Regions from separate parts of the Cellulosimicrobium protaetiae genome, predicted to be linked through region 2. Evidence: riboswitches for the same ligand, from Rfam matches in the RefSeq annotation. Region 2 holds a riboswitch; the other holds the start of a gene.

Region 1 (15,909 bases), 1.2 Mb from region 2:
AGGAGCGGGCTGCCGCACAGGTCGCAGAGGACCAGGCGATGATCGATGCTCTCGTCAGCCATCGGCGGGCGACGTCGACGCAGCGCGACGTCGCCGACCTCATGGGAATCTCGCAGGCAGCGGTCGCACGGATCGAGGCCGCGAACCGTGATCCCCGACTGTCGACATTGCGCCGATACGCCGTCGCCGTCGGAAAGGTCGTCCGGCACACGGTCACGGACGTCTCCGATCCGGGGTGCTGGTCGACGGGCCGACACGAAGTTCGCCTCGTCGTCGCCGGAGACTCCGGCGTGGGCAGTTCTCGCTTCTACACAGAGAACGCGCCGCACGAATCCGAGATCTTGCACGCAGTCTCGCGAGACCATCGGACCGGCACTACCCGCCAGATGCGCGTGTCGCTTGGCGATGCGCGCGGCACTGACCTGGCGGCCTACGCAGGCGCGACACGTGCGACTGTCTGAACGCGGCTTCGGTGGCATCGAAGCCATCTTCACGCTTGCCCTCGGTGCCGAACGGCGTCGGATCGGCCCGGACCCCGAGACCCTCGACATCTCGATCGGGATGGAGATCAACCCGATCGAGCAGACCGTGCTCTGGCGGGTCGACTACCGGGTAGACGTCCGCGACCAGCGCGTCGAGGACGACTCCCCCGACCGTGGCGTGTTCGGAGTGCACGCTGCCTACGCGGTGGCACTCTCACCGGATGTCGAGCTGGACGACCACGGATCGCTCGTCAGCGCGCTCTGGCCGCACGCCCGAGCAGAACTGATCAACCTCATCCCACCCGTCGCCGGCAAGAGCCTTGGCCTGCCGATGTCCTTGGACCTCGCGGCGGTGGAAGCAGACCGCATGGCTGGCGAGTGAGGCGCTTCGAGCTATTTCGAGCTCGCAGCGGAGGCCCCCGAAGCCGTTGATCTCATGCCCTTGAGCTTCGACTCGAGCACGACCATGATGATGGGCTTCAGGTAGCTGAGCAGAGGCCCGATCTTGTCGGGGTCGATCTTTCCCGACGCGATTCGGTCGCACAGGAAGAGCCACGCCTCACCGGCCGCGTAGGTCCAGGCGCTCGCGACAGCTGCATTGATCACCGATCCCACGCCCGGGATGGCCTTGACAAGGCTCGCGGCCGCGGCACGGCCCGTCAGCTGCAGAGCCAGCTGGAAGAGCGCCGTACCTCCACCGAGCACGCCCTTGAGGCTCAGCCCGTACATGCGGGCGACCTGCCCCATCATGCCGAGTTGGATCGGCGCCAGGACGGCGGCGGTGGCGACGGGCACCGGGATGGCTGCTGCGCCTGCGGCCGAGGCAGCTGCGGCAGCGATCAGCCCGCGCGCCGCGCGACGCTTCTTCTCCGCATCCAGCTTCTGCGCGGCGTCGATCGCGTCTCGAAACGTCGCATCAGCGGCGGCACGCGTCTCGTCCAGGAGCTTGAGCAACCCCGCGGACGGAGTCCTCGAACGGGTGAAGCAGAGGGCCGGCTTCCCGTCGTGACGCATCCACAGGCCGTCGACGTTGTTCCAGATCCACCGGCCGAACTCGAGGATGTCCTCCATCTCGTCGTCGCGCACCTTGGTCACCACACCGATGACGGGGATGTTCCGCGACGCGAGCTCCGCGATCGCCTTGAGGTGCGCATCCTCGACTCGGCGTGTCCCCTGGTCCCAGCAGAACCATGCGAGATGGATACGGTCTTCCTCGGGCCCCTTCTGGATCGCGGTCAGATCATCCTTGATGATCGAGACTGGGTCGCGGCCATGTTTGCCCAGTTCGAAACCGGGGAAGTCGTAGAGTCGAAGTGTGCCGGCCTCGTTGTCATGAGGCTTGACCTCCTGGGTCACGGGAGCACCGACGCCGACCTCGGCACGGACCTCCCCGAAGATCGCGTTGACGAGGCTGGACTTGCCCGCCCCGGTGTTGCCCAGAACGGCGAGGTTGAAGCGCGGGACGACTTCATGGAGCTTCTCCCACCCGTCCGCAAGGTGTTCAGCAGCGTCGTCCTCGCTCAGGTCCGCGACGTCGTCGAGGCGAAACGCTTCGTGGGCGCGAGCAGCGCTGGGATCGCCCATCTCCGCGTACTGCTCCTGGGCTTCCTGCCACTGGCGGAGGAACTCATCGGCGATGTCGCTCTCACTCATGCCCGGAGGCTACCGGTCAACCGCGCAGCACATTCTCCCCGAACGGGTGAAATCCACGCGCCCGGACCGAACGCAGAAGTGCAGGCAACAGCTCTCTAGCCGCTCCGCCCGAGCAGGCATGCGATCGCCTCCGCGAAGGAACGACTCGCGATGACCGAGAATCTGACAGCATGCCTCCGTGAGTGAGCTCCTCCCCGTGTCCCAGGCCGAGTCCTTGCGCGCTGCGCTGCTGGAGTACCTGGGCACGACGTTCGCCCTCGCCGACGCGAGCACGCGGGCGTCGTTGGAGGATTTTCTCCGGTCACCGAGCACCGGTCTGTTCCGCGGTCCGTACGTGCGACTCCGGCTGCCTTTTCGGCCGGCCGAGCCCGGCTGGCGTGAGTCGTTGGACTGGTACGGCGGGTACCCGCAGCCGTACGGGCACCAGGCGGACGCGTTCCGGCGGCTCTCCTCGCTCGCCCCAGACGGTCGGCTGCGCCGCCCGCAGCCCACCTTGGTCACGACGGGCACGGGCTCGGGCAAGACAGAGTCGTTCCTCTACCCGATCCTCGACCACGTGCTGCGCGCGAAGAAGGCGGGGCTCGGCGGTATCAAGGCGGTCATCCTCTACCCGATGAACGCGCTCGCCAACGACCAGGCCAAGCGCCTCACCGAGCTGCTGACGTCGCCGTCGAACCCGGAGCTGCGCGGCATCACGGCGGCTCTGTACACGGGCGAGGAGGGCCCCACGCGGACGAAGGTGACGACGGCTGGGCTGATCACGGATCGCCCGGTGATCCGGGACTCGCCGCCCGACATCCTCCTGACGAACTACAAGATGCTCGACCAGCTGCTGCTGCGTCGGGACGACGCAAAGCTGTGGTCCGCGAGCGCCCGGTCCCTGCAGTACCTGGTGCTCGACGAGTTCCACACGTACGACGGCGCGCAGGGCACGGACGTCGCGATGCTGATCCGGCGGCTCGGCCTCGCGCTGAAGTCGTACTGGCCGACGGATCCCGCCGACCGCGTGGCGGCGGGACTCACGGACGCGGACGTCGCGCGCCCGCTGGGGATCGTCACACCCGTCGCGACGTCCGCGACGTTGGGCGACAAGGGCGATCCGTCGGCGATGCTCGACTTCGCGCGGACGGTGTTCGGCGAGGCGTTCGGGCCCGACTCGGTCGTCACGGAGTCGCGCCTGCCGCTCGACGAGTGGGTGGGCGACGCCGTGGAGCGCGCCGCTGCCCGCGGGTTGCGGGCGGTGGAGGTGGACGACGTCGTCGCTCGGCTCCTCCTCGACGACCTCGCCGCGGTCGACGTGACCGACGTCGGCGCCCTCACGCGCACGGTGCTGCGCAACCTGTTCCGCACGGACACCGGAGACGCCGGGTTCGTCGACCCGACGTCCGACCGACCCGATCTCTCGGGCGACTCGCACGACGCCCTCCTCTGGCTCGCGAAGGCGCACCCGATCGTCACCGGGGAACGTGGTCTGGTCCGGCTCGCCGCACAGGCGGTGGACCTGTCGGTGCTCGTCCGGGATGCGTTCCCGCCGTCGTCCGACCCGTCGTGGCCGGTCCGCGCGGAACAGACCCTCACCGCGCTGCTCTCCGCCTTGTCGCACCTGCGCGCGAGGACCGGTCGCGGCGCTCTGTCCGTCGACGTCCACCTGTGGACGCGCGAGCTGACCCGGCTCAACAGGACCACCGCGGGAGTGGCACAGTTCCGCTGGCAGGACGACGGCGTCGTCGTGCAGGACGCGGACGAGGACGGCCCGGGCGGCGGGACGCACGCGTTCCCCGCCCTGTACTGCCGCCACTGCGGCCGCTCGGGCTGGGGCGTCGCCCTCGCCCCGACCGGCACGGACCTGGACACGCACGACGACGACATCCGCGGCCGGCACCTTCGCGGCGACGACCGGTTCCGGGCCCTCGTCCACGCCCCCGCCGAGGGCGAGCGGGCCGAGGGCGGCGAGAAGGTCGAGGGACTGCGGTGGTTCCTCGTCGGCCAGCGCCGCCTCGTCTCCTCCCTGCCGGAGGGGGACGACACGGACGCCGGGGTCCTTCCCGTCCTCGTGCACCCGCTGGACGACGTCGGCGCGAAGCCCTCGAAGGACGACGACTGCCCGTCGTGCGGGCAGAAGGACGGCATCCGGTTCCTCGGGTCCGCGATCGCGACGCTGCTGTCCGTGTCGCTGTCCAGCCTGTTCGGCACGGCCGGGCTCGACCCGCGGGAGAAGCGGGCCCTCGTCTTCACCGACTCGGTGCAGGACGCCGCGCACCGCGCCGGGTTCGTCCAGTCCCGTTCGCACGCGCTCACCCTGCGTGCGGTGATGCGCCACGCCGTCGGCGACGACCCGGTCGACCTCGCCACCCTTGTGGACAAGATGATCGCCGACGCCGGCGACGACGGGAAGAAGCGGTACCGGCTGCTCCCGCCAGACCTCGCGGAGCGTGAGCCGTTCGCGCCGTTCTGGAAAAAGGGCCCGCGGGCCAAGGGCCAGGACAAGGTCCGGGACCGGGTGCGGCGTCGGCTCCTGCTCGACGTCCTCCTCGAGCACGGTCTGCGCTCCGCCGTCGGCCGGACGCTCGAGGCCACGGGGACGCTCGTCGCCGAGGTGCGCGTCGACCCACGCCCCCTGCTCGGCGCGGCACGCGCCGCGCTCGACGAGGTCGACCGGCAGGAGGTGCTCGACGGCTTCGCCCCCACCGACGCGGAGCTGCGCGCCTGGGTCCGCGGTGTCCTCGAGCACATGCGTACCCGGGGGGCGATCGAGCACGAGTGGTTCCACACGTTCAGGCAGGAGGACGGCAACCGGTGGTGGATCACCGGTGGCCGACGACGTCACGAAGGGATGCCTGGCTTCGGCAAGGGAGCCAGCGCACCCGGCTACCCGCGCGTCGGCGGCTCCGTCACCACCGGGGCCGGCGCGAAGGCCGCCGGGGACGACCTGGAACCCGTCGGCTCCGCACGCGGCTGGTACGCGGCCTGGACGGCCAAGTGCCTGCACGTCGACAAGACGGAGGCGGCGACGCTCGCGCGCCTGCTGATGAAGCACCTCGCGCGGCTCGACGTCGTCGCCGGTCTCCTCTCGTCGTCCGGCGCCACGACGTACCACCTCGCGCCCCGGAACGTCATCGTCCAGGTCGCGACGACGGACGCCCTCCGCGACGGTGCCCTGTGCCTCGAGTGCAGCGACTGCGGATCCACCGTCCCGGCAACGGCCACCGTCGTCGACCAGCTCGACGGGGCACCGTGCCTGGTCGCCCGCTGCACCGGGCGTCTGCGCCGGCACGCCGTCGCGGACAACTTCTACCGCCGGATGTACGAGGACTCCGACCCGGCGCGCGTCGTCGCACGCGAGCACACCAGCATGCTGGAGGACGAGGTCCGCCTCGCGTACGAGACGGCGTTCAAGGAGGAGGTGCCCGCGCCGGACGCCCCGAACGTCCTCGTCGCCACGCCGACGCTCGAGATGGGGATCGACATCGGCGAGCTGTCCGCCGTCATGCTGTCCTCCCTGCCCCGCACCGTCGCGTCGTACCTGCAGCGCGTCGGCCGCGCCGGGCGCGCGACCGGCAACGCCCTCGCGATCGCGTTCGTCACTGCCCGCGGCGACCAGCTGCCACGCTTCGCCGACCCCGGCAGCGTCATCAACGGTGCCGTACGACCGCCCGCCACCTACCTCGACGCCGAGGAGATCCTGCGCCGCCAGTACGTGGCCTCCGTCGCCGACGAGTTCGCCCGCCGTGCCGACGCACCGCACCCGCGCACCGCGTCCGACGCGCTCGGCAGCAGCGAACCGGGCTCGTTCCTCGGAGAGCTCGTCGCGCTGTCCGAGGCGGAGGGGCCCGCCCTTCTCAACCGGTTCCTGTGCGGTTTCGTCGACGTCTCCGACCCGGTGAAGGAGACGTTGCGCGCGTGGGCGCTGCCCACGGTGACCGCATCGGGCGAGAGCGTCCCGTCCGAGCTCGCCCGGCGCGCGCACACCGCCTCCCTCGCGTGGCGGGGACGGATGGAGACCCTCGCGCACCGCGAGAAGGAGATCCAGACCGCGATCAACGCCGCGGACGGGCTGCGCATCAAGGCCGACTCTCCCGCCGCGACCAGCGACGACGAACGCGCGCTGCGCACCGCGCAGGCCGCGCTCAAGCTCACCCAGTACCAGCAGGCGCGGGCCGCGACCGTGCACTGGGTAGGCGTGCTCGAGGAGCACGGGCTGCTCCCCAACTACACGCTGCTCGACGACTCCGTCGCGCTCGAAGTCTCCCTGTCCTGGGTGGACCCCGACTCCCAGGAGTTCCGCACCGAGCTCATGGAGCTGGGCCGCGGATCCGCCCAGGCATTGCGCGACTTCGCGCCCGGCTCCACCTTCTACGCACGCGGGTACGCCATCGCGGTCGACGCGCTCGACCTCGGGCGGGACGACGACGCCGTCCGCACCTGGGCCTGCTGCCCCCACTGCGGGTTCACGCACGACGTCACGGACGCCTCGGCACCGGGCGGCACGGCCGCGCTCGCGGCCTGCCCGCGCTGCGGCAGTCCGGCCCTCGCGGACGTGGCCCAGCAGATCGAGGTCGTCGAGCTCAAGCGCGTCTCGTCCGTGATCCGGCGCGAGGAGGCGACAATCGACGACCGGAGCGACGAACGCGAGCGCGAGCGGTTCACCATCCGCACCCTCGCCGACGTCGACCCCGCCGCCGTCACCCGGCAGTGGTTCGTCGAGGGCTACGGCTTCGGCGCCCGCTACCAGCGCGAGATGACCATCCGCTGGCTCAACCTCGGCCGGTCCTCCGCACAGGGCGCGACCCTCGAGCTCGCAGGGCAGCCCCACGACGTCGCGCTGTTCCGCGTCTGCGAACGGTGCGGCAAGCTCGACACCTCCACCGGTGCCAACCGCGCGTCGGAGCACCGCCCCTGGTGCCCCCTGCGACGGGCACGAGACGAGAGTGTCCGCACCGTCGCCCTGTCGCGGTCGCTCACCACCGAGGGTCTGGTGCTGCGGCTCCCCGAGTCCGTGACGCTGGGGGACGACTTCTCGCTCCCGTCGTTGCGTGCAGCCCTGCTCCTCGCGCTGCGAATCCGGATCGGCGGCGACCCGGACCACCTGGAGGTCACGGACGTCGTCGACCCCAGCCCCGCGGCGGGCAGCCCGGCCGAGGCCCTGCTCCTGCACGACGTCGTGCGCGGCGGCACCGGCTACCTCGCCGAGCTCTCCGACCACGACGCCGTGTGGACCATGCTGCGCGACGCCTGGCGACACCTCGAGGACTGCGCGTGCCAGCACGACGGCAGGCTCGCGTGCGACCGGTGCCTCCTGCCGCACGCCGCGCCGCACCAGGTCGGGCACGTCTCCCGGGCCACGGCCGCGCGCCACCTCAGGTCGATCCTGCTCGGCACGTCGCAGGTCGGCGACGACGAGGTCCCCGCGACGAGCCCGTGGACGGTCACGGTGGACGAGCCCGACGTCACCGACCCCGAGTCCCACATCGAGCTGCTCTTCCGCAAGGTGCTCCGCGAGCGCCTGGAGAAGATGGGCGCGACCATCACGGAGAAGCCGGGGCCCCAGGGCAACACCTGGTCGGTCACCATGCCCGGCGGCGCACACTGGCGGCTCGAACCACAGGTGCTCGTCCACGACGCCGGGACCAAGCCCGACTTCGTCCTGCGCAGCGACCGGCCCGACGTCCCGCCCACCGCCATCTACACCGACGGCTGGCAGTTCCACGCCTCCCCCGCCGTCAACCGCCTCGCCGACGACGCCACCAAGCGCCAGGCCCTGCGCGACCTCGGGTACCAGGTGCTCGCTTTCACGTGGGAGGACCTCGACCGCACGCACGCTTCCGCCGTCCCCGTGCCCTGGTTGCACCCGCAGGCACCCGCAGCCGTGCTGAGCGAGGCGAAGGACAAGCTCTCCCCCGCGACCGTCGGGCTGGTCTCGCGACCGCCGCTCGACCTCCTGCTGGACTGGGTCGAGCGACCCGACCGGCCCGCACGCGCCATGCTCTCCAGGTGGCTGCCGGCACTTGCCGGGATGAAGCTGTCCCCGGCGATGCACTCGAGCGACGTGAGCCTCGCACATCTCTCGCTCGCCGCGATCGACGGCCAGACACCGCCTGCCGGCCCTCGGTTCGCCGCCACGGGGCGCCAGGGATCCCTGGGCCTTGGTGTTCGGCCGTTCGTGGGGGACGCCCTGGAGATCGCCGTCGTCCTCGACGACGACCCCGAGGCGCTGGGTCAGGAGCACAAGGAGTCCTGGCGTGAGTGGCTGCGCCTGTCCAACCTGCTGAACTTCCGTGGGGACCTGCCGCTGCGGATCGCCACGCGTTCGATGCTCGCGGCTGGCGTCGCTACCTTGCCGTCCGCCGCAGAGGCGGAGGAGAGCAGTCGGGTCGAGTCCGCGCTGGCCGCCCTCCTCGAAGCCCACCCGGCCTGGCAGACGGCTCACACGATCGCGACCGCCGTCGAACGGGAGCTGCTCCAGCAGCTCCTGCCGCTCGCGGCCGACGGCGTGGAAGCCCCGACCATCGGCGACGAGTTCGGAGACGGTGTCCCCCTGTCGTTGTCGTGGCCGGACCGTAGGGTGACCGTGCAGACGGACGCTCTGGACGCCGCGACGCTCACTCAGCTCGACGCCGAGGGGTGGACGGTGCTTGAGCCCGACGCCGACGTCATCCGCACCGCCCTGACCGGCTGACCGGCCACCTGCCTCGACCGCACTGCCAGCGACACCCGACCCACCGACCCCGGAGACCAGCACCGATGCCGCAGATCATCCTCGGACCGTCGTTCGGCAAGCTCGACGGCGCCGTGCGCAAGGCCGCGTACGCGTTCCTCGAGAAGCTCCAGGAGAGCGACGCCACCGCGGGCCTGCACATCGAGCCGATCAACGGTTCGGCCGACCCCCGCGTCCGCACCGGACGGGTCAACGACTTCTGGCGTGCCCTGCTCGTCAAGGTCCAGGGTCAGGCCGCGGAGGCGCACTACGTCTACCTCGGCACCTACCCGCACGACGAGGCGATCGCCCGCGCCAAGACCGCCGTGGTCCGCGTCAACCCACGCAACGGCATCGCCGAGCTGGTCGAGGCCGCCGCGGCCGACACCGCGACCGAAGTGGCGGAGCCCGCCGCACCCCGGACCGGACGCACCCGGCCCCAGCCCGACGACGTCGACCTCACCACGTACCCGCTCCTCCAGACGCAGGGCGTGGCCGTCGCCGACCTCGTCGACCTCGGGATCGACGCCACGATCGCGGACGCCGCCCTGACGGTCGAGACCGAGGACGAGCTGCTCGCGCTCGCGGGACGGGCGCCCGCGACCTGGCAGGGGGACGCCCTGCTCGACCTCGCCACCGGTGCAGGCCTCGCGACCGTGCGGGACAAGCTCGGCCTGACAGTCCCCGCCGTCGAGCCCGACCCCGAGAGCGACGACCAGCTTCTCGACGCCCTCAAGCAGCCCGCGGCGCAGATGGACTTCGCGTTCATCGAGGACGACGCGGCCCTGCGTGCAGCGATCGAGGACGACAACTTCGGCCGCTGGCGCGTCTTCCTCCACCCCGAGCAGCGCGACCACGCCTTCAAGAACCGGTCCGGCTCGTTCCGGCTCTCGGGCGGAGCCGGAACCGGGAAGACGGTGGTCCTCCTCCACCGCGCACGACACCTCGCGAGGAAGAACCCGGCGGCCCGCGTCGTCCTCACCACGTACAACCGGACCCTGGCGTCGTCGCTGGAGGAGACCCTCCGGCTCCTCGACCCGACGCTCCCGATCGCGAAGAACCTCGGGGACCCCGGGGTGTACGTCGCCGGTGTCGACGCGCTCTCCCGCCGCGTGATCGCGAAGGCCGAGGACGTCCACGTCGCGTCGGCCGCCTGGGGCGAGACGGTCGCGTCCGTCCTCGGCCCGCGCTCGCCCTACGTCCTCGACCTCACCCCGGCGGCCCGGTGGGAGGCGGCACTCGCGTCCGCCGGCGCCGACCTCGCACCTGAGCTGCGGAGCCAGGCGTTCCTCCAGGCCGAGTACACGACGATCGTCGTCCCCCACCGCATCACCACACGGGACGAGTACCTGCGCGTCCGCCGTCCGGGGCGCGGCGTCGCGCTGAGCAGGGTCCAGCGCATGGCCGTGTGGCGCGTCGTCGAGGCCTACCGCGCGTCCGCGGACGCCGCGGGATCGACCGACTGGGACGAGAAGGCGATGGTCGCCGCGACGCACCTCGACGCCCAGGCCGCGGCCGGGGTGCCGCGCGTCGCGGACCACGTCCTCGTCGACGAGGCGCAGGACCTCGCACCCGCCCGCCTCGTCTTCCTGCGGGCACTCGTCGCCCAGGGACCGGACGACCTCTTCCTCGCCGAGGACTCGCAGCAGCGTATCTACGGGCAGAAGGTCGTGCTGTCCCGGTACGGGATCAACATCGTCGGCCGGTCCCGGCGCCTCACCCTCAACTACCGCACGACCGCACAAGTGCTGCGCTACGCCGTCGGCGTGCTGGCCGGGGAGGACTGGGTCGACATGGAGGCAGGGGACGCGGCCGCCACCGGCTACCGCTCCGCGCGGTCCGGGCCCGCGCCCCGAGAGGTCCGGGCGTCCTCGCTCCTCGACGAGTACGAACAGGCTGCCGAGCTCGTCCGCGGCTGGCGCGACGCCGGGGACGCCGGGGACGCCCCCGAGACGATCGGCGTGCTCGTCCGCACCAAGAACACCGGCGACAAGGTCGTCCACGCGCTGAGCGAGCGTGGCGTCAAGGCGAAGTTCATCCAGGACGACGCCTCGACCGGGACCGGGAGCGTGCTCGTCATGACCATGCACCGCTCCAAGGGCATGGAGTTCAAGCGTGTCATCCTGTTCGGCGTCTCGTCGGACGAGCAGGGCTGGGGCTACGGGTTGTCGGCCCTGCCGGAGGCCGATCGCGCCGACGGCGAGCTGCGCGAACGGTCCCTGCTCTACGTCGCGGCGACCCGTGCACGCGACGAGCTCGCGGTCCTGTGGAACGGCCGCCGCAGCGATCTGCTCCCCGCCCACGCCGAGGCGGCAACCGTCTCCTGACCCGTTCCCGGCCCAGGACGGGCGCCGTCAGGCGTCCGCCCCCGAACCGACGGGAGCCCAGGCCTGCGCTTCCGTGAGCCGTCGTCGCACGGCCTCTCCTCCGACGCCCTCGATCCACGACCGGTCGCCGACGACGACGAGCAGCGAGCGGGCGCGTGACAGGCCCGTGTAGAGCATCTCTCGGGCTCGCGCCTCGTCCCGGACGCCGTTGACGGACAGCACGACCGCGGGACGTTCGAGGCCCTTGAACCCGAGGACGTGCCCGAAGAACACGTCCTCCTCCGCGAAGAACGCGTCCCAGTAGGCGGCGTACCCGCCGACGGTGACCTCGTTGACCTGGGCGGGGTGGCGGCGTCCCGTGGCCAGGAGCGCGACCTGGCCGGGGTTCCACCCTTCGTCGAGCAGCGCCTCGACGGCGTCGTCGGCGGCCTCCACGGCTGCGGCGGCGGGCACGTCGACGATCCGCACGCGGGGGCCGTTCATCCCTCGTGGGGTGAGGGTGTCGGGTGAGAGCGCGCCGAACACCTGGGCGATCTGCTTCGTGGAGCGCAGGTTCTCGCGCAGCGTCACGGGGACGAGCTGGAGCGGTACGTCGACACCCCGAGGGAAGACCCGTTGCGCGTCGTCGAGGAAGACGTAGAGCCCACCGTCGTCCGGGTCGCGCAGGCACCGCAGGAGCGACGGCCACCAGAGGTCGCCGAAGTCCTGCGCCTCGTCCACGACGACGGCGTCGAACAGGTCCGTCGACGGACGCTCGCCCGCGAGCCGGCCGAGCTCGGTCGGCAGGTGCCGCTCCCAGTAGTCCGGGTCGTCGTCGGCGCCGCGCTCGGCGCCCCAGCTCAGCGGCAGGTCGTGGAACAGTCCCACGTAGGCGGGCCGGTCGCGCGCCGGCCACGTCTGGGTGACGCGTTCGAGGTAGCGTCCGAGCCCCCGCGAGTAGCAGAGCAGGGCGACGCGCTCGCCCGCCCGTGCACGCCGTCGCGCCTGCTCGAGCGCGAGCCACGTCTTGCCCGCCCCCGCGCCGCCGACGACCCGCATCCTGCGCACCTCGGAGAGCGCGTCGAGGACGCGGGCCTGGTCGCGGGTCATCTGCTCCAGGCGCGTCTCGTGCTCCAGGGCGAGCGACAGGTGCTCCGCCTGGCTGGGGAAGCCGCTGGCGAGCGAGTCCACGAGGGCGGGGACGTCGTCGGCCGCGAGCCCGGCATGGCCCTGGCCGTGACGCTCGACGGCGCGCTTCACCCGCTCGGCGACGCCGCCCGACCGCTCCAGGTCGCCGCGGTCCACGAGCATGTCCCGTGGAAGGTCGACCGTCTCCCAGTCGCGCGGGACGTACCGGTGCGGGAACGCCACGAGGTGCGCGGTGCGCGCCTCCGCGGCCCACAGGTCGCGACGGCGCAGCAGGGCCTGCAGCGCGTGCCGTGCACCCTGGACCTGGCGCACCGGGTCGATGCGGTGCCGCCGGGGACCGTTGCCCTGGAACCAGGTGCCGTCGACCCGGTCGACGTGCCCGCCCTTGACCTCGATCGCGGCGAGCCCGACCCCTGGCCAGGCGACGAGCACGTCGATCTCGTACTCCTGCTCGTCCTCCTGCACGTGCACCCCGTGGAACAGCACGACGTCGTCGGGAAGCTGTTCGCGCAGAGCGTCCCACACGGCGCGCTCGGCGCCGCCGTCGTCGGGGAACGTCGGGTCGGGCGGGAACGCGAGCGGCATGTGCCGTTCGTACCGCACCGTGCCGACGACGTCACGGGCCTGACGACCTGCGGTCTCGCGCGTCACGGGATTTCACCCGCTGCGACCGCCACGGGGCTCGCGGGGTGCACGGCCCGTGCCCACGCGAGGAACGCGGCGCGGCGGGACACGGAGTCCGGCCCGCCACCACCACGGTGGCGCCAGTGGTCGAGTCGCGCAAAGTGCCGCACCGTCGTGGATGGCTGGGGCTCGACCCGGCCGTCGCGCTTCCTGCCCCAGAACGGTGCGCTCGTGTCGAGCTCGACGACGCCGAGGCCGCTCTCGCGCGCGCGCCGCCACCGCGTCGGGAAGACGAGCGTGACGTAGGCCTCCATGCGCCGCAGGGTCTGGTGGTCCTGCGTGATCCCGGTCAGGGGTTCGGCACCGAGCGACTTGGCGAGCGAGGCGTCGACCTTCTGGCACGCGTCGCAAACGCGTCGCTCGATGTGGAAGCGGCTCGTCATCTGGACGCGCTCGCTCAGGCAGACGTGGCAGAGACGCAGGAACGGGTTGAACGAGCACCCGCGCGACGGGACCGGGCGCGGGTGCCCGGTGTGGACCGGGCACACGAGGTGCCCCTCGTCGCTCACGAGCAGCTGGCACGCGTCGTCGGTACGGACCCACAGGGTCATGGTCGGGGTCGGGTTCATCGGAGCAGCCCTTCGGTCAGGGCCGACGGCACCCGGGCGCGCAGCAACGCACCGAGGCGGACGTCGACCTCGCACTTCCCTGACCGTTCGGCCAGGGCCGGTCTTCCTCCTGGGGCACCGTGCGCGAGGGGCGCGGTTGCCGGACCGGCACGCGGAGGGCGTCTCGCCAGTCACTCGTGACCTGGGCAGTTGTCTACCTCACCCGCTGATCGGAAGCAACCTCGCTCCCCGGGCTGGCCGGGCCGTGCACCGGCCGGAGTGGCTCCAGACCGGGGTGATCTCTCAGCGCCTGCTCGCCGTGCGTCCTGTACAGGGTCATCACCGCGGCGAAAGGGGCGTGGTCGCCAGTGAGCAAGAGCGGCTCGGTCGAGGAGAACTGGCAGACGAGGGCCCACCCGCCGGGTTCGGGGAATACCGCCGTCATCGCGGAGTAGTCGAACGACAGCCATCGCCCATGCACCTGGACCAGCAGCCGGTGGTTGCTCACGACGAGCCGGGAGACGCAGCGCTCACGCCACTGCTCTCGGGCCTGCGCCTGGGCGGCGCTACGCTCGGCGGCGTTGGCGATCGCCGTCACGGCAAGGCCGGTGAGGACGAACGACGGCCGCCCGTAGTAGAACCCCGACGTCTGCGTGTAGCTGACGGTCGTCCCGTAGTAGCGCGCGTACCCGGCGGGCACGTCGCAGAAGAACTCCTCGCCCGCGTACGGGACGACGTCCCACACCCGCAGCGTGGGCGGAACCTCCCGCGCGAGGAGTTGCCGGTGCAGGCCCTGGGCTTTCGCCCACGCGTGCGCGGCGGCGTCGCGCCGGCCGATCTCGGCACGCTCGGTCGCAGAGAACCGACCGCGGCTGCGCCGGTGCTCCCGGAATGTCCTGGCGCCCTTTGCGATCGCGACAGCGAGCAGGGCGACCGGCCCGAGGAACGCCACGGCGACCACCAGGAGCACGAGGAACGCCCACGCCCCGTGGTAGAGCTCGTGCCGGTTGAGCGCGTCGAGGACGAGGACGCAAGCGAGGAACACGGCGGGTGCGGCGACGAGCGGCACGACCCATCGTGCGTGCCGCCGGACTCGTCCCGCCCTCGCCGCCGCGCGCGGATCCTCCATGAAGCAGCCCCCTGCTCACGTCGTGCGTCGGGTACTCACCCGTCGTCTCTGGAGGCACGGTAGTCGACTCTCTTGAGGCAGAGAGTCGACGACCGCGTCGGCTCGCCTCGGCGGCCCACAGCCGGAGCTGCACCGCAGGACGGGCCGCACCTCGCGGCCCGTCCCACGGCGTCGGACCTTCAGTGCGCGACGACGGCGCCTCCCAGCGGGCCTGCCGTGGGCTGGGTCTCGCGCGCGTAGCAGTAGAACCCGGGCACGCGCGCTCCGGACCGGAACGTCACCTTGTTGAGCTGGCCACTCTGGCTCGCGATGACGGTCCACGGGAGAGGTCCACCCGCAGCCGCATCCACGAGCTGCTGCAGCGCCGCGCGCGACGAGTCCGCGTTGAGGTAGACCGGCACGCCGCACACGGTCGCCCAGACGACAGCGCGTCCACCGAACGTCCCCACGTCGGCGAGCGTCGGCGCGCCCGACGCGAGCACCGACCGCACGTGGTCCAGCAGGTGCCGCTCGTCGAACGGGTCGTCCTTCGTCCCGCGCGGGGCGGGCCGCACCGGTGCGGGCGCAGGGCTGCGACGACCGGTCGGAGTGCTCGCGCGCTCAGGCGCGGAGCCACCGGCCGCCGCGCGGTCCGCCTCGGTGTACGCGGCGTGCTGGTCGCGTGCCGCAGCGGGCGCCGCGCCGGCCCACACGGCGCCGCGCATCGCGGCCATGCTGCGCGACGTCGCGGCGTACGCCTGGTCGACGTTCGCCGTGTCGTACGTGAGCGACCGCTCGCGCTTCACACCGATCGACGCGCCGACCTCGATCGCGTCCTGGTTGGCGCCCATGTAGAGGAACGTCCAGCCGAACTGCTCCTCGCGCTCGGTGACGAGCGCCTTGATCGCGGCGTGCGTGTACTCCTTCGACGCGTTCTCGAGGCCGTCGGTCATGATGCCGACGATCACGGCGCCGGGCCGCTGCTCCTCGGGGAGCTGAGCGATACGCAGCGCGGTCGTCTGCACGAGGCGCCCGATGGAGTCGAGCAGCGCGGTCATGCCGCGCGGGCGCAGGTCGAGCGGGGGGACCTCGCGCACGTCGAGGTCGGTGTAGACCTCCTCGAACTCGTTGTCGAACTGCGCGAGCGTGACCGTGCAGCGGCCGGGCGCGTCGCGCTGCTCGGTGAGGAACAGGTCGAAGCCCTGCTCGGTGGCCTGCTTGATCGACTGCATCGAGCCGGACCGGTCGAGCAGCATGGCGAGGTGGGTGAGGGTCTGGTCAGGCA
Region 2 (15,909 bases):
AAGTCGGCCCTGCCCTGCGTCGTCGCCCACAGCCCGACGAAGATCACGAGCAGCAGGCCGGACAGCTCGACGAGCGACAGCACGACGTTCGCCCGGACGCTCTCGCCGACACCCCGGAAGTTGACGAGCGCGACGAGAGCCATGAAGCCGAGCGCGATGAGGAGGCGGCCGTCGCCGCCCGTCGGGAGAGCCAGCCCGAACCCGTCGGAGACGAACCCCGCGAACGCGTTGGACGCCGTCGACGCCGACGTGATGCCCGAGCTCATGACCATGAACGCGACGACGAACGTCAGCAGGTGGATGCCGAACGCCTTGTGCGTGTAGAGCGCGGCGCCGGCGGCGCTCGGGTACTTGGTGACGAGCTCGAGGTAGGAGAACGCCGTGATGGTGGCGACCACGAACGCGAGCAGGAACGGCAGCCACGCCGCCCCGCCGACCTCGCCCGCGACCTGGCCCGTGAGCGCGTACACGCCCGTGCCGAGGATGTCCCCGACGATGAACAGGAGCAGGAGCTTGGGCCCCATGACGCGCTTGAGCTCCGGCTGCTGGCGTTCTTCCGTGCGACCCGCGGTCTGGCTCATGAGAGGCTCCCTCGCGTCTCGGACGTCCCCGGACCTCCATGGAACCCCCGGCCAGGGCCTCCTGTCAGCGCGAACGCGCGCGTGTCGCCCCCTGGTCCCGGAACCCGGGGCTGCTGTCCGGAGCTCCGTCGAACCCGGGGACGTCCCCGGGCTCGGCCGTGTGGGGTGCGACGACCCCAGGTTCGGCGTCCGGCGCGTGGGGGATGATCACGCCGCGCGGCGGACGACGGCGCAGGACACCGGTCGTCGTGGCGACGCCCAGCAGGAGGACGGCGCCGCCCACCAGCTCGGCCGTGTTCGGCACCTCGTCGAGCACGACCCACGCGGCCAGCATGCCCACCGGCGGCACGAGCATCGTGAACGGCACCACCGCCGACGCCGGGTACCGGGCGAGCAGCGTGTTCCAGATCCCGTAGCCCACGAGGCTCGCGAGCCACGCCGTGTACAGGGTCGACAGCACGGGCGCGAGCGTGAGGTGCGTGAGCGCGTGCCCGACGGCGTCCGGCCCGTCGAGCGCGAGCGACAGCCCGAGCATGGGGACCGGCACGACGAGCGCCGACCACACCGTCATCGACAGCCCGTCGAGCCCGGGCCGGGAGCGGGAGCCCTGTTCGGCCGAGGGAGAACCCTGGTCCGCCGAGGGAGAACCCCGGTCCGCCGAGGGAGAACCGTGGTCACGACGTCCGGCGCCGCGCGCGATCACGTTCCCGACCGCCCACGACGCCGCGGCGGCGAGGGTCACGACGAACGCGAGCGCCGGTGTCGACGCGCTGCGTCCCACGCCGACGACGACGAGCCCCGCCGCCCCGACCAGCACGCCGAGGAGCTGGGCGCGCGTCGGGACCTCGCGCAGCGCTGCGGCGGCGAACAGCACGGTGAGCCCGACCTGCGCCTGGAGCACGAGCGACGCGAGCCCGGCGGGCATGCCGATCGCGAGCGCGGTGTAGAGGAGGCCGAACTGGCCGAGGCTCATGAACGTGCCGACGAGCAGCACGTCCCGCCAGCGCGCGCGGGGCCGCGGGACGAGGAAGATCGCGGGGACGAGCACGACGAGGAAGCGCAGGGCGACGAACAGCGTGGGCGGCATGTCGCCGAGGCCGAGGTCGATGACGACGAAGTTCACGCCCCAGACGACGGCGACGAGGACGGCGAGGAGGGACGAGCGCAGGGGCATGGGATCGAGGGTGCGCCTTCGGCATCGTGCACGTCCAGCGCACGGTCGTGCACGATTCCCGGTAGTCGCGCTACCGGATAGGCTGGAGGCATGATCGACCTCGCCGCCGTCGACGCGCTGCTCGCCGTCGAGCGCACCGGGACCGTGCACGCGGCCGCGCGCGACCTCGGGTACACGCCGTCCGCCGTCTCGCAGCAGGTCAAGCGCCTGGAGCGCGACCTCGGCGCGCGCCTGCTCGACCGGGAGGGCCGCGGCGTCGTCCTCACGGCCGCGGGGCGGCGCGTGGTCGAGGAGGGCCGCGTGCTGCGCGAGCAGGTCGAGTCGCTGCGCGCCCGCCTGCACGACGCCGGCGCCCGCCCCACCGGGACCGTGCGCCTCGGGTCGTTCTCGACAGCCGTGCGCGGCGTCGTCGCGCCTCTCCTCGCGCGGGTGCGGGACGACGTCCCCGACCTGCGGCTCGTCGTCGAGGAGACCGAGCCGTGGGACGCCGTCGCGGCCGTCGCGGCAGGGACCCTGGACCTCGCGCTCGTCCACCACTGGGAGGGCGTGGGGCTCGCGCTGCCCCCGAGCCTGCGCGCCGAGGAGCTCTTCCGCGACGAGGCCGACGTGCTCGTGCACGCGTCGAGCCCGCTCGCCGGACGGCCCGCGCTCACGCCCGCCGACCTGCTCGACGAGACGTGGGTCTGCACGCCGGACGGCACGATCTGCTACGAGTGGTTCTGCCACATGTTCGCGCGCGAGCCGCGCGTCCCGCGCATCGACTTCCGGTGCCTGGAGTTCGCGTCGCAGGTCGAGGTCGTCGCGCAGGACCTCGCCGTCGCGCTCGTGCCGCGGCTCGGCCGCGGCCCCCTGCCCGCCGACGTCGTCGCGGTGCCCGTGCGCGAGCCCGTCCCGACCCGCCCGGTGACGGTCGTCTGGCGCGCGACCATGACCGACGCCCCGTCGGTCCGCTACCTGCGCGAGCGGCTGCGCGACGCAGGAACTCCGGGCGGGCGCGGGCCGTTGGGCACCGCGAGCGCACCCGCCACCGCACCGTCCGACGAGAGGGCACGATGACCCAGCACGAGCCGACCCGACAGCCCGCCGACCCGCGCACCGTCGCGATCGCGGGCCTGATGACCGTCGCCTGGTACGCCGTGCCCGACGTCGTCCGGCCGCGCTGGGGGCGCGCGCTCGCCAAGACCGCGGTCGGGGCCGCGGGGGTCGCGCTCATGCTGACCGCGACGGCCGAGGGGCGCGAGGCGCGCGACGGCGTCCGCTCGCTGCGGGACGCGGTGCGGGAGGTCGGCACCCCCTCGCCCGACGCGCCCGTGGACGTCCCGCCCGACGACGTCGCGCTCGGCGACGGTCCGGACGACGTGGTGCGCGAGGACAACACCTACGTCCCGGACCACGACGACGTGACGCTCGCCCCGCCCGCGGTGCTCGCAGCGGGCGCCGTGGGCGGTGTCGCTCTCGCGACGACGCTCGCCGTCGCGGGGGAGAAGTGGGCGTACCGCCGCGGCGAGCGGTTGCGCGCGCGGGGCGTGCGCCTGCCGCACACGCGCGTCGGGCTCGCGCTCGGCGCGCTCGCCGTGGCGCTCGCGGCAGCCGAGCCGCTCCTGTGGAACGCTGAGGACCGCTGAGGCAGCGACCCGGGCCGGCCCGCCGGCGGGAGGTCGTGCACCGTGCGGCCTCGCGGACCGGGAGGGGCCGACCGTGATCGGGTTCGGGCTGGCGCTGGTGGGGGTCGGCGCGGCGATCCACCTGTACATCTTCGTCATGGAGTCGCTCACCTGGACGAGCGCGCGCACGCGCGCGACGTTCGGCACGTCGCGCGAGGAGGCGGAGGCGACGAAGGAGCTCGCGTTCAACCAGGGCTTCTACAACCTGTTCCTCGCGGTGCTCGTCGTGCTCGGCATCGTCCTGTACGCCACGGACCGGCACGACGTGGGGCTGACGCTCGTCGTCGCCGGGGCCGGGTCGATGGTCGCGGCCGGGCTCGTGCTGATCCTCTCGTCGCCGTCGAAGGCGCGCGCCGCGCTCGTGCAGCTCGTCCCGCCGCTGCTCGGCGTCGTCGGGGTCGTCGTGGGGCTCGTCGCCTGACGCGACGCCGACGAGGGTGGTGCTCCCGCGCCGCGCCGCCGGGCAGCCGCCGCGCGGGTGACCGGACGGCGGCGCGCGGACCGGAGGGCGGACGGGACCACGACGTCCGGTGAGCCGCCGGTAGACTGGGCGCGCGCCGTCGTGCGCTCCCCGCATCAGCGCCCACCCGAGGGAAACGATGACCGCCCCCGCACCCCAGGCTTCCGCACGCTCCGACGCCCGTCCCGCCGCTGGACCGACGCTGGACACCGTCGAGAACGCCGCCGCCACCCCCGACGAGGTCCAGCCGTACGCCGAGCTCGGCCTCAAGCCCGACGAGTACCAGCGCATCCGCGACATCCTGGGGCGCCGCCCCACGGCCGCGGAGCTCGCGATGTACTCGGTCATGTGGTCCGAGCACTGCTCGTACAAGTCGTCCAAGGTGCACCTGTCGAAGTTCGGCAAGGCCACGACGGACGAGATGAAGAAGCACCTGCTCGTCGGCATCGGCGAGAACGCCGGCGTCGTCGACATCGGTGACGGCTGGGCCGTGACGTTCAAGGTCGAGTCGCACAACCACCCGTCGTTCGTCGAGCCCTACCAGGGCGCCGCGACGGGTGTCGGCGGCATCGTGCGCGACATCATCTCGATGGGCGCGCGCCCGGTCGCCGTCATGGACCAGCTCCGATTCGGCGCCGTCGACCACCCGGACACGGCGCGCGTCGTGCACGGCGTGGTGTCCGGCGTCGGCGGCTACGGCAACTCGCTCGGCCTGCCGAACATCGGCGGCGAGCTCGTCTTCGACGCCTCGTACCAGGGCAACCCGCTCGTCAACGCGCTGTGCCTCGGCGTGCTGCGCCACGAGGACATCCACCTCGCGAACGCGTCCGGCACGGGCAACAAGGTCATCCTGTTCGGCGCGCGCACGGGCGGCGACGGCATCGGCGGCGCGTCGATCCTCGCCTCGGAGACGTTCGAGGACGGCGTCCCCGCCAAGCGCCCGAGCGTCCAGGTGGGCGACCCCTTCATGGAGAAGGTCCTCATCGAGTGCTGCCTCGAGCTCTACGCGGCGCAGGTCGTCGAGGGCATCCAGGACCTCGGCGCGGCCGGCATCTCGTGCGCGACGTCGGAGCTCGCCTCCAACGGCGACGGCGGCATGCACGTGTGGCTCGACGACGTCCTGCTGCGCGACCCGACGCTCAACGCGGGCGAGATCCTCATGTCGGAGTCGCAGGAGCGCATGATGGCGGTCGTCGCGCCGGACAAGCTCGACGCGTTCCTCGCGATCACCGGCAAGTGGGACGTCGAGACCGCGGTCATCGGCGAGGTCAACGGGTCGGGCCGCCTGACGATCGACCACCACGGGCAGCGCATCGTCGACGTCGACCCGAAGACCGTCGCGCACGAGGGCCCGGTGTACCACCGCCCGTACGCGCGGCCGTCGTGGCAGGACGGGCTCAACGCCGACACCGCCGCGGGCCTCGCCCGCCCGGAGTCCGGCGACGACCTGCGCGCCACCGCGCTGCGCCTCCTCGCGTCGCCGAACCTCGCGTCGAAGGAGTGGGTGACGAACCAGTACGACCGGTTCGTCCAGGGCAACACCGCGCTCGCCCAGCCCGACGACTCGGGCGTGGTCCGCGTCGACGAGTCCACGGGTCTCGGCGTCGCCCTCGCGACCGACGCGAACGGCCGCTACGGCAAGCTCGACCCGCGCACGGGCGCGCAGCTCGCGCTCGCCGAGGCGTACCGCAACGTCGCGACGACGGGCGCCCGCCCGCTCGCCGTGACCGACTGCCTCAACTTCGGCTCGCCGGAGGACCCGGACTCGATGTGGCAGCTCGTCGAGGCGATCGAGGGCCTCGCGGACGCGTGCCGCGAGCTCGGCGTCCCCGTCACGGGCGGCAACGTGTCGCTCTACAACGGCACCGGCGAGCCCGGTCAGATCGACTCGTCCATCCACCCGACCCCGGTCGTGGGCGTGCTCGGCGTGCTCGACGACGTCGCGCACGCGACCCCGTCGGGCTGGCGCGAGACGGGCGAGAGCATCTACCTGCTCGGCACCACGCGCGCCGAGCTCGACGGGTCGGCGTGGGCCGAGGTCGCGCACGGGCACCTCGGCGGCCTCCCGCCGCAGGTCGACCTCGCGGCGGAGAAGGCGCTCGCGGGCGTGCTCGTCAACGCGAGCCGCGACGACCTCGTGTCGGCCGCGCACGACCTGTCCGAGGGCGGGCTCGTGCAGGCGCTCCTCGAGGCGTCGCTGCGCTTCGGCGTCGGGGCGAGCGTGTCGCTCGACGCCCTGACCGAGCGCGACGGCGTCACCCCGTTCGAGGCGCTGTTCTCCGAGTCCACGGCCCGCGCGCTGGTCGCCGTGCCGCGCGGCGAGGAGTCGAAGCTCGTCGACGCGTGCGTCGCGCGCGGCGTCCCCGTGCTGAAGATCGGCGAGACGGGCACCGACCCGGCGGCTGCGGCCGACGCGGGCGAGACGCTCGAGGTCGCGGGTCTGTTCACCGTCCCGCTCAGCGAGGCGGACGCGGCCTACCGCGGCACGCTCCCGGCCATCTTCGGCTGACACCCGCTCCACCGACGCCCCGGTCACCTCCCAGGTGACCGGGGCGTCGTCGGCGAGCCCTGGCCGACCACGACCCTGCCCGCTGTCGAGAACGCCACGGGTGCGTTGTCGGGCGGATTGCGACCCTCATGTCGTGCTCGGCGGACCGGGCGCCGTGCTGCGCGGGTTTCGTGGAGGTCGGTGGTCGGGGTGGTGCGGCGGGTCGCAGTGTCGCCTCCGACGCTGCGAGAGTCCCGGCATGACCTCGGCGACCACGTCAGCACTTCCCGGCAGCGGCCCCGCGCGCGTCACGACCCGGCGGCGGCCGGGCGGCCCGGTGCTCACCGTGCTGCTGGCCGCGGGGACCGCGACGGTCGTCCTGCTCACGCTCGTGCGGGCGGTGCCGTACGACGCTGTGACGCCGTTCGCGCAGGTCGTCGGGTTCACGCCGTTCGTCGCGGCCGCGGCCGTCGTCGGCCTCGCGGTCACGCTCGTCGCGCGCCGGTGGGTCCTCGCGGCGCTGCTCGCGGTGTGCGTCGCCGCGCAGGCGGTGTGGCTGGTGCCGGCGTTCGTGCCCGGTCCGGCGCCGCCCGACGACGCGGCCTCCCTGCGCGTGCTGGGCGCCAACGCGTGGCTCGGGTCGGCGGACGCGGACGCGCTGGTCGACCTCGTGCGCGAGCAGGACGTCCAGGTGCTCGCGGTGCTGGAGCTGACGACCGACCTGCGTGAGCGCCTCGTCGCGGCGGGCATCGAGGACGTGCTCCCGTACAGCGCCGACGCGCAGGTCGGGTCCGGGGCGCTCGGCAGCGGGCTGTGGAGCGCGCTGCCGCTCGACGACGTCGACGTCGAGCCGTTCTCCCACGACGCGATGCCGTCCGCGACGGTCGAGGTCGACGGCGTGCCGGTGCGGGTCACCGCCGTGCACCCGATCCCGCCGATCCCCGCGTACGTGCGCGTGTGGGGCGAGGAGACGGCCGCCCTCGCCGACCGGGCGGCGTCGGACCCGCTCCCGCAGGTGCTCGTCGGCGACTTCAACGCGACCCACGACCACGCGACGTTCCGGCGGCTCCTCGGTGACCGGTTCCACGACGCGAGCCGCGCGGCGGGCGGCGGGCTCGACCTGTCGTGGTCGCCGCGCCCGGGCACCGTCCCGCCCGTGCTGAACCTCGACCACGTGGTGACGGACCGGGAGAACGTCGTGACCGACGTCGGCTCCCTGCCCGTGCCCGGCAGCGACCACCGCGCGATCGTCGCGACGGTCCACGTGCCCCGCCCCTGACGCCGAACCCGGGGTTGTTCCCGGGCCCTGGTGCCGAACCCGGGAGCAACCCTGGGTTCGGCACCCGGGGGCGGGCGGGGTCAGCCGCGGGCGGGCTCCGGCTCAGCCGTGCCGGGGTCGGTGGCGGCGTGGTCCGGGTCGACGTCGTGGTGGTGCGGGTGGCGGCGCTCCAGGGCGGCGCCCTCGACGTCGACGTCGGGCAGGACGCGGTCGAGCCAGCGGGGGAGCCACCACGCCTTGTCGCCCACGAGGTGCATGAGCGCCGGGACGAGCAGCATCCGCACGACGAACGCGTCGACCAGCACGCCGAACGCGAGCGCGAACCCGATAGGCCGGATCATCGCGCTGTGCGAGAAGACGAACCCGCCGAAGACGGAGATCATGATGATCGCCGCCGCGGTCACGACGGACCGGCCCGCGCGCACGCCCTGCACGATCGCGACGCGCGCGGGGGCGCCGTGCGCGTACGCCTCGCGCATCCCCGATCCGAGGAAGAGCTGGTAGTCCATCGCGAGGCCGAACAGGATGCCGACGAGGATCGTGGGCAGGAAGTTGAGGATCGGGCCCGGCGTCTCGACGCCGAACACCCCCGACAGCCAGCCCCACTGGTAGATCGCCACGACCCCGCCGAGCGCGGCGAAGTAGGACAGGATGAACCCGAGCGTCGCGACGACCGGCACGAAGATCGAGCGGAACACCAGGACCAGGATGATTAGCGACAGCCCGACGACGACCGCGAGGTAGATCGGCAGCGCCTGCGCGAGCTTGTCGGAGATGTCGATGTTGCCGCTCGCGGAGCCGGCGACACCGAGCGTCACCTCGCCGTCGAGCGGTTCGAGGGCGCGCAGGTCGTGGACGAGCTGCTCGGTGGACTCGCTCGTCGGGCCCTCGGCGGGGACCACCTGGAAGGCGGCGACGGTGCGGTCCTCGGACGTGCCGATCGGGGCGACCGCGACGACGTCGTCCTGGGCGTAGAGCTCCTCGGCGACGCGCACCTGGTACTCCAGCGCCTCGGCCTCGGTGGGCTCGCCCGGGAGGTCGGCGACGACGAGCAGCGGCCCGTTCGTGCCCTCGCCGAACTGCTCGGCGATCGTCGAGTAGGCGCGGTACTGCGTGGAGTCGTGGGCCTCCGACGACCCGTCGGGGAGGTTGGTCCGCAGGTCGAGCGCGGGGATCGCGATCACGGCGAGCGCGGCGACGCTCAGCAGCGCGGTGCCCACGGCCCGCAGGGTCGACATCGGCCGCGCGGGTGCCGGGCCCGACGGCGCGGCGGGGCCCTCGGTGCCCGACGCGCCCTCGCCGGCGGTCGCCCCGGCGAGCGCGGCGCGCTCACGCTTGCTGAGGATGCGCGGTCCGATCATGCCGAGCAGCGCCGGGGTGAGGGTCACGGCGATGAGCACCGCGATCGCGACGCACAGCGCGCCGACGGTGCCCATGAGCCCGAGGAACGGGATGCCGGTCACGTTGAGCGCGAGCAGCGCGACGAGCACCGTCGCGCCCGCGAACACGACGGCGTTGCCCGACGTCCCGTTCGCGAGCCCGATGGACTCGTGCACGGCGTCGCCCTGCTTGAGCTGTCGGCGGTGCCGGTTGACGATGAACAGCGAGTAGTCGATCCCGACCGCGAGCCCGAGCATGAGGCCGAGGACGGGGGTCACGGACGACATCTCGACGACGCCGGAGAACGCCATCGCGGTCAGCGCGCCGATCCCGACCCCGACGAGGGCCGTGAGGATCGGCAGCCCGGCGCCGACGAGCGTGCCGAGCATGACGACGAGGACGATCGCCGCGACGACCAGGCCGACCGCCTCGCCGACACCGAAGACCTGGGGCACGCCCTGGGTGATGTCGGCCGAGAAGTCGGTCTGGACGCCGTCGACCGGGGCGTCGGCGAACACGGCGACGAGGTCGTCCTTGGTCTGCTGCTCGATGTCCATGTTGGGCTCGGTGAACGCGACGCTCGCGACCGCGGCGCTCCCGTCCTCGGAGACCATGCGGATCTCGGACGCCATCTCGAGCAGGGGCGCGGAGGCCTCGAGCTGGGCGGACTGCTCCTCGAGCGTCGCGCTCTGGTCCTCGAGCGCGGTCCGCTGCTGGGCGAGCGCCGCGGCCTGGGTGTCGAGCTCCTCCCGGCCGGCGTCGAGCTCCGCCTGCTGCGCGTCGAGCTGCGGGGCGGCCTGGGCGAGCGCGCCGGCGGCCTCCGCCTGCGCGCGGGCCTCGTCGATCTGCGCCTGGCCGGCGTCGAGCTGGGCGCGCGCGGCGTCGATCTGCGCCTGGCCGGCGTCGAGCTGGGTGCGACCGTCCTCGATCTGCGTCCGTCCCGCCTCGATCTGGGTGCGGCCGTCCTCGACCTGGGCGGCCTGGTCGGCGAGCTCGGCCTGCGTCGCGAACGGGTCGATCACCGTCTCGACGCCGTCGACCTCCTCGGCGTCGGCGATGCGGTCGGCGACCGCGGCCTCCTGCTCGGACGTGAACGCGGACCCGTCCTCGGTGGTGAAGACGATCGTGCCGCTCCCGCCGGACGCCTCGGGGAGGGCCGTCTGCAGCCGGTCGGTCACCTCCGCCGTCGGCGTCCCCGGGATCGAGAAGCTGGTGGCGAGCGTGCCGCCGAACGCGACGAACGCCGCGCCGGCGAGGACGAGGACCGCGAGCCAGGCCGCGAGGACGGTCTTCGCCCGCCGCGCGCACGCGCGGCCGAGTCGGTACAGGAGTTCAGCCATGAGGATCCTTCGGTGGGAGGTCCGGTGAGGTCCGGGTGCGTCGTGGAGCGGGTCGTGGAGCGGGTCGGGTGCGGGCTGGTCGGCGGTGCTCTCGGGCGTCAGGCGGTGGCGGCATGGCCGGTGCGGGTACGCGTGACCAACCGGTCGAGCAGGTCGTCCCACGTGCGGCGTGACGCGTCGTCGTCGGCCGCGCCGGTGGCGGCCCACCAGCGTCGCTGGATCACGAGCACGCCCGCCATGAGCGCGGCGACGAGCATCTCGATCTCGAGCGGGTCGACGTCGGGGTGCCGGCGCGTCGTCTCGGCGACCAGGCGCTCGGCGAGGTGGGTGAACGTGCGCACGACCATCGTCGTGACGCGCGGCGTGGGTTCGGTCGCGGTCCCGCCGAGGGCGCGCGTGAGGTAGGCCATCGGGCCCACGAGGTCGGTGCCGCGGAGCGCGGCGGTGAGGTCGTCGAGCGGCGTCGTGCGGTCGGTGCCGGGTTCCGCCGCGCTCGCCCCGAGCGCGTCGACGACCGTGCCGAGCACGTCCTCGCACACCTCGACCACGACGTCGTCGAGCGACGCGAAGTGGTTGAAGATCGTGCGGCGTGCGACGTCCGCCCGGGCCGCGAGCTCGTCGACGGTGAAGCGGGCACCGCCGTTCTCCTCCATGAGCGAGGCTGCGGCGTCGACGATCGCCCGTCGGTGCCGAGCGCGCAGCGCCGTACGGCGGTCGGGCGCGGGGCCGGTCACGAGGCCGGTCACGCGGCCGGACGCGGAGCTCGTCGCAGATCTCGTCGCCGGGTCGGTCACGGGCACGCCCGACGGCTCGGTCGCGGAGGGGAGGGGCACCTCTTGACACTAAGTGCATTGATGCACTCGGTGCAAATAGCGCCCTGGGCGACTCAAAGTTGACCGATCAAGTCCAGTATGTGGGAAGGTCTCCTCGGTGCGTTGACACCCCTCGGTGGTCGCTCGTAAGTTCCCGCGCAACCGAGGTCGTCGCACCCCGGTCACAGGACATGGTCATGAGCTCCGACATCAAGCCCCGGCTCGTCGGACGGCAACCCTCCCGCGCGGCGGGGTGCCCCGGGTGAGGACCAGGCCCCGCGTCGCGCGGACAGCGCGTGGCACGGGGCAACGACGCGGAGCCCGGCGACGGGCACGAAGGAGACGGACGATGGACCGGCGAGAGTCGAGCACGGCGGTGCGCACCCCGGTGCGCGCCGTGCACGCGTCGACGTGCCCCTGTCCGCCCGCGGGCGCCCCCGTCGCCCGAGCCCTGGGGACCGCGGTTCCCGCGCGCGCCGCCTGTTGTCGCTGACGACGACCCGCCCCTGACCCCCCGCGCGCACGGCGCGCGGGCCGGTCGCCCCGGCATCCCCACCGCCGTCCTGTCGCCGCGCGGCGGGACCACCCTGCCCACCCCTCCGGCACCCCGCCGCGCCCCCGCCGCGCCCTGAGCGCGCCGTCGGCGCTCCACCGAGAACGGATCCTCGCGATGCCCGACCCCCGCCCCGCCCGTACCGTCCACCTCGGCGTCGACCTCACCGACGCCGGCGCGCACCCCGCCGCCTGGCGGACCGTGGGCTCCCAGGCCCAGCGGCTCTTCGACGCCAAGCGCCTCGTCGAGCTCGTCGCCACCGCCCAGCGCGGACTGCTCGACCTCGTCACGCTCGACGATGCGTTCACGCTCCAGCCGGGCCGCAACGGGTCCGTGCGGGGCCGGCTCGACGCCGCGCTCGTCGCGTCCCGCCTCGCGCCCCGCAGCGCGGGCATCGGTCTCGTCCCGACCGTGACGACCACGCACACCGAGCCGTTCCACGTGTCCAAGGCGATCGCGACGATCGACCACGTGAGCGCGGGCCGCGCCGGGTGGCAGGTCGGGTGGTCCACGACCCCGGCGGAGGCCGCGGCCTTCGGTCGCAAGGGCGCCCAGGACGAGCCCGACGCGGTCGCCGAGGCCGACGAGGCGGTCGAGGTCGTCGCACGGCTGTGGGACTCGTGGGAGGACGACGCGGAGATCCGCGACGTCGCGACGGGCCGGTTCGTGGACCGCGAGAAGCTCCACTACGTCGACCACGAGGGCATCCGCTTCGCCGTCAAGGGGCCGTCGATCACGCCGCGCCCGCCGCAGGGCCAGCCGCCCGTCGTCGTCCGGGCGGACACGCCTGCCTCGCTCGACCTCGCGGCCCGCCGGGCCGACGTCGTGCGGGTCCGCGCCGCGACGCGCGACGAGGCCACCGCGCTCCGGTCGCAGGTGCGCGACGCGGCCGCCGACGCCGGGCGCGACCCCGACACGCTCCGGGTCCTCGTGGACGCGTACGTCGTCGTCGGCGACACGCGCGCGAGCGCCCAGGCCCGCCTCGACCTGCTCGAGGACCTCGAGGGCGTCTCGTGGGACACCGACTCGCTCACGCACGTCGGCACGGCGCGCGACCTCGCCGTCACGGTCGAGGAGTGGGCGCACGCCGGCGCGGCCGACGGCTTCCTCCTGCGCCCGTCGTCCCTGAGCACCGACCTCGACGCGATCGTCGACGGCGTCGTGCCGCTCCTGCAGGGCGCGGGCCTGTTCCGCACCGCCTACCCCGGGACCACCCTGCGCGACACGCTCGGCCTCCCGCTCCCTGCCAACCGCTACGCGGCGATCGCCTGAACCCGGACGGACCGACGACATGAGCACGCGCCCCCGCAAGCAGATCCACCTCGGCGCCCACTTCCCGGGCGTCAACAACACCACCGTCTGGAGCGACCCCCGCTCGCGCAGCCAGATCGACTTCGCCTCGTTCGAGCACCTCGCGCGTCGCGCCGAGGACGCGAAGCTCGACTTCTTCTTCCTCGCCGAGGGCCTGCGCCTGCGCGAGCACAAGGGCCGCATCCACGACCTCGACGTCGTGGGGCGCCCCGACACCCTGCCCGTGCTGGCCGCGCTCGCGGCGGTCACGGACCGCCTCGGCCTCGCGGGCACGATCAACACGACGTTCAACGAGCCGTGGGAGCTCGCGAAGCAGTTCGCGACGCTCGACCTGCTCTCCGAGGGCCGCGCGGCCTGGAACCTCGTGACGAGCCCCGACGCCTTCACGGGAGCCAACTTCCGCCGCGGCGGCTACCTCCCGTACCCGGAGCGCTACGCCCGGGCGGCCGAGGTCGTCGAGGTCGCGCGCGCCCTGTGGGACTCGTGGGACGACGACGCGGTGCTGGCCGACCGCATCGCGGGCGAGTTCCTGCGCCCTGGGTCGGTGCGGCCGGTCGCGCACCACGGGACGTACGCGGACGTCGTCGGGCTGTTCGAGACGCCGCGCGGGCCGCAGGGCCACCCGGTCCTGTTCCAGGCGGGCGACTCCGCCGACGGCCGCGACTTCGCCGCCCGGACCGCCGACGTCGTGTTCTCCGCGCACTCGACGTTCGACGCCGGTCGCGCGTTCTACGAGGACGTCAAGGGGCGCCTCGCCGCGCACGGGCGCGACCGGGACTCCCTGAAGATCCTGCCCGCGACCGTCGTCGTGCTGGGCGACACGCCCGCCGAGGCGGAGGAGCGCGCGCGGGAGATCCGGCTCCAGCAGGTCTCGGGCCCGACGGCGATCGCGTTCCTCGAGCAGGTCTGGGGCCGCGACCTCGAGGCGTACGACCCCGAGGGGCCGTTGCCCGACGTCGACCCCGACACGGAGAACCTGTCGATCACGCGCGGGCGCGTGCGGCACGCGAAAGACCCGGCGGCGGTCGCCGCGGCGTGGCGCGAGCAGGCCGAGGCGAACGGCTGGTCGATCCGCGAGCTCGTCATCCAGGTGACGTCGCGCGGCGGGTTCGTCGGCACGCCGCAGCAGGTCGCGGACGACATCGACCGCCACGTCCAGGAGGACGCCTCCGACGGCTTCATCCTCGTCCCGCACCTCACGCCGGGCGGGCTCGACGACGTCTTCGACCGCGTCGTCCCGCTGCTCCAGGAGCGCGGCTCGTTCCGCACGGAGTACGAGGGCACGACCCTGCGCGAGCATCTCGGCCTCGCCCGGCCCGGAGCCGCGCCGCGGGCCGCCGACCCCGAGCCGGCCTCGGCCGAGCTCGTCGGCTGACCGCAGCCCGACCTGCACCAGTCCCGCAGACCTGCACCGCACCGACCTCGGAGGACCCATGAGCACGAGCACGCCGACCGCCACGGGCGCCGTGGCCGACGACCCCGCCGCCCCCGGGCCGGCCGCCGACGCGCAGGACGCCGCCGCGTGGGCGGCGTGGCACGCCGAGCGCGAGGACGGGCTGCGCCCGCCGCACGGCTGGCTGAGCCTCGTCGCGTACCACTGGCTCCCGGCCGAGCCCGCCGCACTGCCCGGCGTGCCCGGGCTCTGGTGGGCCGACGCCGACGGCGCGCACCACCGCGCGGGCGAGGGCGGCGCCGTCCGCACGACGACGGGCGACTCCGTCGGGACCGTCGTCGTCACGGAGGGCGGGTCGTCGGTCGCGGGCACGTTCCTGCCGGACGGCCGGGACGCGGGCGACCCGGCGGACGGGGGTGAGACGCGCGAGGTCGCGGTGGAGGTCGTGCGCCGCACGGGCCGGTACGCCGTCCGGCTGCGCGACCCACTCGCCCCCGCCAGGACGGGGTTCGACGGCGTCCCGACGTTCGCGTACGACCCCGCCTGGGTCGTGGACGCGGCGGTGCGCTGGTACGACGCGCCGCGGCCCGTGGTCGTCGGCGCCGCGCGCCCCGGGCTGGTGCACCACGTGAGCACGGTCGGCGAGGTCGACCTCGTGGTCGAGCGTGACGGGGGCTCCCACCGCGCGACGCTCGTCCTCACGGGCAAGCCCGGCGGCGCGGTGACGCTGCTGTTCAGCGACGAGGCCTTGCACCTCGACGAGGCCGTCGCGCCCTGGCGCGTGCTGTGGGTGGAGGCCGACGTGGCGCCCGGCACCGAGGGGCGCGTGCGCCTCGACCTCAACCGCACGATCAACCTCCCGTACGCGTTCAGCGACTTCGGCACCTGCCCGGCGCCGGTCGAGGGCAACCACGTGCCGTTCGCCGTCACCGCGGGCGAGAGGGCACCCCGATGACCGCGCTCGCGGCGGGACCGGCCACGACGGGATCGACCGGGGAGGCGGGGCCGAGCGCAGCAGCGCGCGATGTCCGCTCCGTCCTCATGGACGACCCGCTCGTCCGCCCCCTCCTCGACGAGCTGTCCCACGAATACTGGACGCGGTACCAGCGCGTGCTCACCGCCGAGGAGCTCCGCGCGGAGATGGAGCACTACCCCGCGCAGGACTTCGCGGCACCGCACGGCGAGCTCGTGCTCGTGCTGGAGGACGGCGACCCGGTCGCGGGCGGCGCGTTCCGGCGTCGGACCGAGCCCGAGCTGGGTGACCCGGCCCGCCTCGCCCGGCCGGCCGCGCGCCGCGCCGACGGGGCGCCCGCCGTGCGGACCGCCGAGCTCAAGCGGATCTGGACGCACTCGGCGCACCGGCGCCGCGGGCTGGCGCGCCTCGTGCTCGCCGAGCTCGAGCGCCGGGCCGTCGAGCGCGGCTACCGGCGCGTGTACCTCACGACGGGCCCGCGCCAGCCCGAGGCCGCTGGCC

What was found. Region 2 has a riboswitch for S-adenosylmethionine ahead of FIC82_RS18810 (LLM class flavin-dependent oxidoreductase). Riboswitches for the same ligand answer to the same signal wherever they lie in the genome.
Region 1: another riboswitch for S-adenosylmethionine. It lies ahead of FIC82_RS03935 (hypothetical protein); the one in region 2 lies ahead of FIC82_RS18810 (LLM class flavin-dependent oxidoreductase).

Annotation. Positions count from the first base shown of each region.
Region 1 is NZ_CP052757.1:906,656-922,564, reverse strand. Features, by position in the region: gene FIC82_RS03965 (helix-turn-helix domain-containing protein) at 1-461, shown strand, start outside; gene FIC82_RS03960 (hypothetical protein) at 448-864, shown strand; gene FIC82_RS03955 (GTPase) at 876-2,135, opposite strand; gene FIC82_RS03950 (DEAD/DEAH box helicase) at 2,314-8,811, shown strand; gene FIC82_RS03945 (UvrD-helicase domain-containing protein) at 8,877-11,156, shown strand; gene FIC82_RS03940 (nuclease-related domain-containing DEAD/DEAH box helicase) at 11,184-12,935, opposite strand; gene FIC82_RS03935 (hypothetical protein) at 12,932-13,537, opposite strand; SAM riboswitch class IV at 13,604-13,719, opposite strand; gene FIC82_RS03930 (hypothetical protein) at 13,731-14,585, opposite strand; gene FIC82_RS20790 (hypothetical protein) at 14,825-15,909, opposite strand, start outside.
Region 2 is NZ_CP052757.1:4,363,156-4,379,064, reverse strand. Features, by position in the region: gene FIC82_RS18855 (APC family permease) at 1-581, opposite strand, end outside; gene FIC82_RS18850 (EamA family transporter) at 646-1,755, opposite strand; gene FIC82_RS18845 (LysR family transcriptional regulator) at 1,846-2,811, shown strand; gene FIC82_RS18840 (hypothetical protein) at 2,808-3,380, shown strand; gene FIC82_RS18835 (DUF1304 domain-containing protein) at 3,454-3,840, shown strand; gene purL (phosphoribosylformylglycinamidine synthase subunit PurL) at 4,019-6,388, shown strand; gene FIC82_RS18825 (endonuclease/exonuclease/phosphatase family protein) at 6,627-7,646, shown strand; gene FIC82_RS18820 (MMPL family transporter) at 7,727-10,366, opposite strand; gene FIC82_RS18815 (TetR/AcrR family transcriptional regulator) at 10,465-11,112, opposite strand; SAM riboswitch class IV at 11,372-11,479, shown strand; gene FIC82_RS18810 (LLM class flavin-dependent oxidoreductase) at 11,849-13,003, shown strand; gene FIC82_RS18805 (NtaA/DmoA family FMN-dependent monooxygenase) at 13,023-14,417, shown strand; gene FIC82_RS18800 (DUF1684 domain-containing protein) at 14,476-15,390, shown strand; gene FIC82_RS18795 (GNAT family N-acetyltransferase) at 15,387-15,909, shown strand, end outside.